2 regions of the Arthrobacter sp. Y3221159 genome follow, and region 1 is predicted to be linked to the other one. Evidence: riboswitches for the same ligand, from Rfam matches in the RefSeq annotation. Region 1 holds a riboswitch; the other holds the start of a gene.
The links. Region 1 has a riboswitch for glycine ahead of AC5RT3_RS20005 (aminomethyl-transferring glycine dehydrogenase). Riboswitches for the same ligand answer to the same signal wherever they lie in the genome.

Region 1 (3,739 bases):
CATGCCCGCGAGCACCGCGGACGCGGCGTTGGTGCCGTGCGCCGAGGCCGGGATCAGGCAGATGTTGCGCTGGCCCTCGCCGCGGGAACGGTGGTAGCCACGGATCGCCAGCAGGCCGGCGAGCTCGCCCTGGGACCCGGCGTTGGGCTGGATGGACACCTGGTCATAACCGGTGATCTCGGCCAGGTCCGCCTCCAGGCCCGCGATCAGTTCCCGCCAGCCCTCAGTCTGCGAATCCGGGGCGAACGGGTGGATCGAGGCGAACTCCGGCCACGAAATGGCCTCCATCTCGGCCGTGGCGTTCAGCTTCATGGTGCACGAGCCCAACGGAATCATGGTCCGGTCCAGCGCCAGGTCACGGTCAGAGAGCCTGCGGATGTAGCGCAGCAGCTGGGTTTCGGACCGGTGGGTGTTGAACACCGGATGCTGCAGGAAGTCCGAGGTGCGGAGCACGGTTGCGGGCAGTTCGAACCCCTTCGCGTCCCCGACGGGACCGGCGCCAAAGGCGACGGCAACGGCGGAAAGTGTCGCCGCCGTCGTCGTCTCATCAATGGAGACACCCACGGTGTCCTCGTCGATCAGGCGCAGGTTGATCCCACGTGCTTCGGCGGCGGTGAGGACCTTGCGGGCCTTGCCCGGCACGCGGACGGTGAGGGTGTCAAAGAACGAATCGGTGACGAGCTCCCGGCCCACGGCGCCAAGCGCAGTGGCGAGGATCCGCGCGTTGTGGTTGACCCGCTCCGCGATGGCCTTCAGCCCGTCCGGTCCGTGGTAGACGGCGTAGAAGGAGGAGACGATGGCCAGCAGCGCCTGGGCGGTGCAGATGTTGGACGTGGCCTTCTCGCGGCGGATGTGCTGCTCGCGGGTCTGCAGGGCAAGGCGGTAGGCGGGGGCACCGGCGTCGTCCTTGGAGACGCCCACGATGCGGCCGGGAAGCGTGCGTTCCATCCCGGTCCGGACCGCCATGTAGGCAGCGTGCGGGCCGCCGAAGAACAGCGGCACGCCGAAGCGCTGGGTGGAGCCGACGGCGATATCGGCGCCCTGTTCTCCGGGCGGGGTGATCAGGGTCAGGGCGAGGAGGTCGGCAGCGACGGTGACAAGCGCGCCGCGTTCCTTAGCCGCCGTGATGACCGCGGACTGGTCCCAGACACGGCCGGACACGCCGGGCTGCTGGAGGACTATGCCGTTGATGGCGCCGTCGGGAAGCCCCTTGGAGAGATCCGCGACCTCCACGTCGAAGCCCAGGGCCTCGGCCCGCCCCTGCACGATGGCGATGGTCTGCGGCAGGCAATCGGAATCCAGGACCGTCTTGCCGTCCTTGGCGTCCTTGTTCTTGTTGGCCCGGCGCATCAGCAGGACGGCCTCGGCCACCGCCGTGGCTTCATCCAGAAGGGACGCGTTCGCCACCGGAAGGGCGGTCAGGTCCTGGACCATGGTCTGGAAGTTCAGCAGGGCTTCAAGCCGGCCCTGCGAAATCTCAGGCTGGTACGGGGTATAGGCGGTGTACCAGGCCGGGGACTCCAGGATGTTGCGGCGGATCACCGGCGGCGTCACGGTGTCGTAATAGCCTTGGCCGATCATCTGGACCGCGGTCTTGTTCCTGGCCGCAAGCCTGCGCAGTTCGGCGAGGACCTCCACCTCGCTGAGGGCGTCCTCAAGCCGGAGCACGTGCTCCTGGCGGATGGATCCCGGAACGGCAACGTCCACGAGCCCGTCCACGCTGTCGTAGCCGATGGCCTTGAGCATGGTGTCGACGTCGGCCTGGCGGCGCACGCCGATATGGCGGTCGGCGAAGGCCGATGGGTTGGATTGAATCGTCATGAGGAACTCCAGGTCTGGCCGGCCACGGATGGCACGGCATGGATGGGTTCCTCCCCGCTCTGTATTGGACCTGAGAGATTCCGAGGACACCTGCTCATGGCAGGGCACTCTTGCACCGTCGGTGAGTCCGGCAGGAAGCCGGGCTGCTTTCCAGAGTCGCCTCGCTGTGACGGTACATGGGCCTGAGAGATTCCTGGGGAGGATTTGCTCCTACGGCGCCTGTCCGGTGGTTGTCCGGGAGAGCTCTCCCGTCACAGCTCGAAAGGCTTATTCAAATGTGGGTGATTCGGCTCACAAGGTACACGGCCTTGCCTGCTCGTGGCAAATCGGCGCCTGCCACGCCCCCGGATTCCTGGTTGGGGGTTTGACAATGCTGCGTGACCGGAACCACACTGAACCTGACCGGCGCCGTGCCGGACCGGCTCCACCGATTCGGGGCGGCCTGCCGGCAGCGGTCCATGCGAAGCAACTTTTTCTAACTGAACATGCCTTTGACCTGTGGCGGGAGAGCCCTGCCAGGTACATCCAGCAGGCGCCGTAGGAGCAAACCCTCCCCAGGAAACTCTCAGGCCCATGTACCGCCGCGGAAAGGCAACTCTGGAAAGCAGCCGGGCAGGTCCCGGCTCACCGACGGTGCAAGCACGCCTTTACGGCTGCGGAAACTCTCAGGTCATGTACAGAGCGGGGAGGAACCGAATCTATGCAGCATCCGGTGCTGCTTGAACGATGGAGTTCCTCATGACGATTCATCCCCCCGCGTCCCCGGGCGGCCAGCCACCCCACGGCGCTTCCCCTTCCGGCAAGGCCGCACACAGCGAACCTCCCCACCTCGAACGCCAGCTCAGCAACCGGCACATCCAGCTCATCGCCATCGGCGGCGCAATCGGTACCGGCCTCTTCATGGGCTCCGGAAAGACCATCTCCGCCGCGGGCCCTTCCGTGATCTTCGTGTACATGGTCATCGGCTTCATGCTGTTCTTTGTTATGCGCGCCATGGGCGAACTGCTGCTGAGCAACCTGAACTACAAATCCTTCAGCGACTTCGCGGCCGACCTCCTGGGGCCGTGGGCAGGCTTCTTCACCGGTTGGACCTACTGGTTCTGCTGGGTGATCACCGGGATCGCGGACGTCATCGCCATCGCGGGCTACTCCCGGGAGCTCTGGCCGGCACTGCCGCTGTGGATCCCAGGGCTGGCCACCGTCGCCATCCTGCTCCTGCTGAACCTCGCCACAGTCAAGGCCTTCGGCGAAACCGAATTCTGGTTCGCCCTGATCAAGATCATCGCCATCGCCGCTCTGATCATCGTCGGCCTGTTCATGATCTTCACCGGCTTCCAGAGCGACGCCGGAACGGCCGGCTTCAGCAACCTGTGGAGCCACGGCGGCTTCTTCCCCAATGAATTCATGGGCTTCGTGGCCGGATTCCAGATCGCCGTCTTCGCCTTCGTGGGCATCGAGCTTGTGGGCACCACGGCGGCGGAAGCCAAGAACCCGGAGCGGAATCTGCCGAGGGCCATCAACGCCATCCCCGTCCGCGTCCTGCTGTTCTACGTCGGCGCGCTGATCATCCTGATGTCCGTCACCCCGTGGACCCAGTTCGCCGCCGGACACAGCCCGTTCATTGGCATGTTCTCCCTGGCCGGACTGGGCGCCGCCGCCACCGTGGTCAATCTGGTGGTCCTGACCTCCGCCATGTCCTCCGCAAACTCCGGCATCTACTCCACCTCCCGGATGGTGTTCGGCCTGGCCCAGGAGGGGGATGCGCCGGGCGTCTTCGCCCGGCTGTCGCCGAAGAAGGTACCCAGCAACGCGCTGTTCCTGTCGTGCGTGCTGCTGCTCTCCGGCGTCGTGCTCATGTACGCAGGCCAGGACGTCGGCAAGGCCTTCGAAATGGTCACCACCGTGTCCGCAGTGTGCT
Region 2 (3,739 bases), on a different contig from region 1:
CTGCGAATCCGGGGCGAACGGGTGGATCGAGGCGAACTCCGGCCAGGAAATGGCCTCCATCTCGGCCGTGGCGTTCAGCTTCATGGTGCACGAGCCCAACGGAATCATGGTCCGGTCCAGCGCCAGGTCACGGTCAGAGAGCTTGCGGATGTAGCGCAGCAGCTGGGTCTCCGACCGGTGGGTGTTGAACACCGGATGCTGCAGGAAGTCCGAGGTGCGCTCAACCGCGGGGTCCAGTGCGAATGACCCCGTTGATCCCACTGCCTCCCCGCCGAAGACGGAGACGACGTCGGCGATGGTCGCCGTCGTGGTGGTTTCGTCCACGGAGATGCCCACGGTGTCGGCGTCGATGCCGCGGAGGTTGATGCCCTTCTCCTCCGCAGCGGCAACGATGCCCGCCGCGTTGCCGGGTACGCGGACAGTGACGGTGTCGAAGAAGGAGGTGTGCAGGACATCGAGTCCCGCGGCTTTCAGTGAAGCTGCCAGCGTGCGGGCATGGCGGTTGGTGGTCTGGGCAATCGCTTTCAGGCCCTCGGGGCCGTGGTAGACGGCGTACATGGACGCGACGATCGCCAGCAGTGCCTGCGCGGTGCAGATGTTGGACGTGGCCTTCTCGCGGCGGATGTGCTGCTCGCGGGTCTGCAGCGCCAGGCGGTAGGCGGGGACACCGGCGTCGTCCTTGGACACACCGACAAGGCGGCCGGGCATGGAACGCTCCAGGCCTTTTTGGACGGCGATGTAGGCCGCGTGCGGGCCGCCGAAGAACAGCGGGACACCAAAACGCTGGGCGGAACCAACGGCGATATCCGCACCCTGCTCGCCCGGAGGCGTGATCAGGGTCAGGGCGAGCAGGTCGGCAGCGACGGTGACCAGCGCGCCGCGTTCCTTCGCCTCGGCGATCACGCCGGACTGGTCCCACACCCGGCCGGACGCGCCGGGCTGCTGGAGGACAATGCCGTTGATGGCACCGTCCGGCAGGCCTGCGGAAAGATCGGCTATCTCCACGTCGAAGCCCAGCGCCTCGGCACGGCCCTTGACGATGGCGATGGTCTGCGGCATGCAGTCGGCGTCGAGGACGGTCTTGCCGTCCTTGGCATCCTTGTTCTTGTTGGCGCGCCTCATCATGAGCACTGCCTCGGCCACCGCGGTGGCTTCATCGAGCAGCGAGGCGTTGGCAATGGGCAGCCCCACCAGGTCCTGGACCATGGTCTGGAAGTTCAGCAGCGCTTCGAGCCGGCCCTGCGAAATCTCAGGCTGGTACGGGGTGTAGGCGGTGTACCAGGCCGGGGATTCCAGGATGTTGCGGCGGATCACCGGTGGCGTCACGGTGTCGTAATAGCCCTGGCCGATCATCTGGACCGCGGTCTTGTTCTTCGCGGCAAGCTTGCGCAGTTCTGCGAGCGCTTCAACCTCGCTCAACGCCGGCGACAGCGTCAGCGGGGTGTCCTGCCGGATGTCCTTGGGAACCGCCTTGTCCACGAGCGCATCCACGCTGTCATAGCCGACGGCCTTGAGCATGGTGTCAACGTCGGCCTGGCGGCGCGCGCCGATATGCCGGTCAACAAAGGTGGCGGAAACCGGGGAAGCAGTCACAGGAACTCCATAATTCAGGCGGCGCAGGGTACGCCGCAGCGATTCGGGTTCCTCCCCGCTCTGTATTGGACCTGAGAGTTTCCGCGTTGCCAGCTTGCGCGTGGCCCCGCTTGCACCGTCGGTGAACACAACAGCCCAAGGCTCCCGCTCAACGGGTTACCCAGGCGGACTGCCTGCTGCTTTCCAGAGGTGCCTCGCCGCGGCGGTACATGGGCCTGTGAGATTCCTGGGGAGGGTTTGCTCCTACGGCGCCTGCTGTACTTTCGGCAGAACTCTCCCGCCGCAGATCAAAGGCTATTTATTTGGATTGTCGCGGGAAGCCGCCGGCGGCTCCCACAGCGCTTAATTGTCCTACGCCGCAGCGGCTGGGGCAAATGGCCGGCTACCGCCGTAGGCGCTCCAGGGCTGCCAGCAATTCGTCCACATCGGCGGCCGCGCCGCCCGGCGGTACCGGCCCCACAGACAGCATGGCGTTGAAGTAGAGCCCGTCCCCCATGTACAGCACTGCTTTGGCAAGCGCCGGGCCCACGTCGGCCGCGATCTCGTCGAGCCAGCGCTGCTGGATCGCTGCGAACCGGCGGCGCGTTTCCTCGTGCGCCACCTCCGCCAGGCGGGTTGCGGCGACGATCGCCCGGTCCAGCGGAGTATCCGCCCAGACGGAAGACCGGACGAAGTAGGCCGCAGCCCCTTCCCCGGCAGCTGCCATGGCATCGGCGTCGGCTCCTGCCAGCCCGTCAAGCCGGTCCAGCAGCACCTGGATCAGGGCTTCCTTGTTGGGGAAGTGGTACAGAAGCCCGCCTTTGGACACTCCGGCCTTCGCCGCAACGGCATCCAGGGTTGCCGCGCGCTCACCCACCTCAATCAGGAGGGCTTCAAAGGCGTCAAGGACCGCTTCACGGGCTACGGGCTTTCGGGGCATGCGTCTAATCATGCCTTTTGCGGCGGCAGCCTCTCCAACCCGGCCTAGTTTCGTAACTGTACCGTCTGGACGGTATAGTTATTTCATGACAACTTCCGCTGCCACCACCAGGACCCCGACGGCCCCCGTCGGCGGCCCGGCCGTCCGGGCGCCGTGGCGGGACTGGCTCGCCCTGGGCTTACTGATGTTCCCGGTCCTGCTGGTTGCCGTGGACAACACCGCCCTCACCTTTGCCCTGCCCGCCATCACCCGCGCCCTGGAACCCACCGGCGTCCAGCTCCTGTGGATCGTGGACGCCTACCCCCTGGTGCTCGCCGGCCTGCTGGTGTCCATGGGCAGCCTCGGCGACCGCATTGGGCGGCGGAAGCTGCTGGTCATCGGGAGCATCGGCTTTGCCGCCCTGTCCGCGGCCACGGCTTTCGCCCCAAGCCCCGCCTGGCTGATCGCCGGCCGTGCCGCCCTGGGGTTCTTTGGGGCGATGCTGATGCCGTCCACGCTCTCCCTGATCCGCAACATCTTTCCGCAGCCCAGCCGCCGCAGGCTGGCGGTAGCCATCTGGGCAGCCGGGTTCTCCGGCGGGGCGGCCCTGGGACCGATTTTTGGCGGCTGGCTGGTGGAGCAGTTCTGGTGGGGCGCGGTGTTCCTGGTGGCCGTGCCGCTCATGCTGCCCCTCCTGGCCTTCGGCCCAACCTTCATCCCGGAGTCGAAGGACCCCGCCCCGGGCCGCGTGGACGTACCCAGCATCCTGCTGTCCCTGCTGGTGATGGTCCCCCTGGTCTACGGCATCAAGGAACTGGCCACGGAAGGCACCGGCCCGGCAGCCCTCGCCGGCATCGCCTTCGGCCTGGCCATGGGTGCAGTCTTCGTGCGCCGGCAGCTGCGGCTGGCGAATCCGCTGCTGGATATGTCCCTGTTCCGGAACAGGGTGTTCAGCATGGCCATTACGGCCAACGTCCTGGCCCTGTTTTCCTTCAACGGCTTCATCCTCTTCCTGGCGCAGCACCTGCAGCTGCTCGAGGGCATGTCCCCTTCGGCAGCGGGCATGGCAATGATCCCGGCCCTTGTGGCCACGGTGGTGGCAGGGCTGGCCGTGGTGCCGCTGGTGCGGCGCGTGCGGCCGGGGTTCGTGGTGGCCGCCGGGCTGGCCTTCAGCGCCACGGGCTACAGCGTGGTCACCTTCGGGAACCACGACGGCGGCCCCTCGCTTCTGCTGGCCGCCCTGCTGGT

Region 2: another riboswitch for glycine. It lies ahead of AC5RT3_RS20010 (aminomethyl-transferring glycine dehydrogenase); the one in region 1 lies ahead of AC5RT3_RS20005 (aminomethyl-transferring glycine dehydrogenase).

What each region holds. Positions count from the first base shown of each region.
Region 1 is NZ_JBNHFC010000032.1:13,254-16,992, reverse strand. Features, by position in the region: partial or broken gene AC5RT3_RS20005 (aminomethyl-transferring glycine dehydrogenase) at 1-1,821, opposite strand, end outside; glycine riboswitch at 1,982-2,082, opposite strand; glycine riboswitch at 2,314-2,412, shown strand; glycine riboswitch at 2,414-2,511, shown strand; gene AC5RT3_RS20000 (amino acid permease) at 2,560-3,739, shown strand, end outside.
Region 2 is NZ_JBNHFC010000033.1:323-4,061, forward strand. Features, by position in the region: partial or broken gene AC5RT3_RS20010 (aminomethyl-transferring glycine dehydrogenase) at 1-1,593, opposite strand, end outside; glycine riboswitch at 1,787-1,883, opposite strand; gene AC5RT3_RS20015 (TetR/AcrR family transcriptional regulator) at 1,976-2,512, opposite strand; gene AC5RT3_RS20020 (MFS transporter) at 2,598-3,739, shown strand, end outside.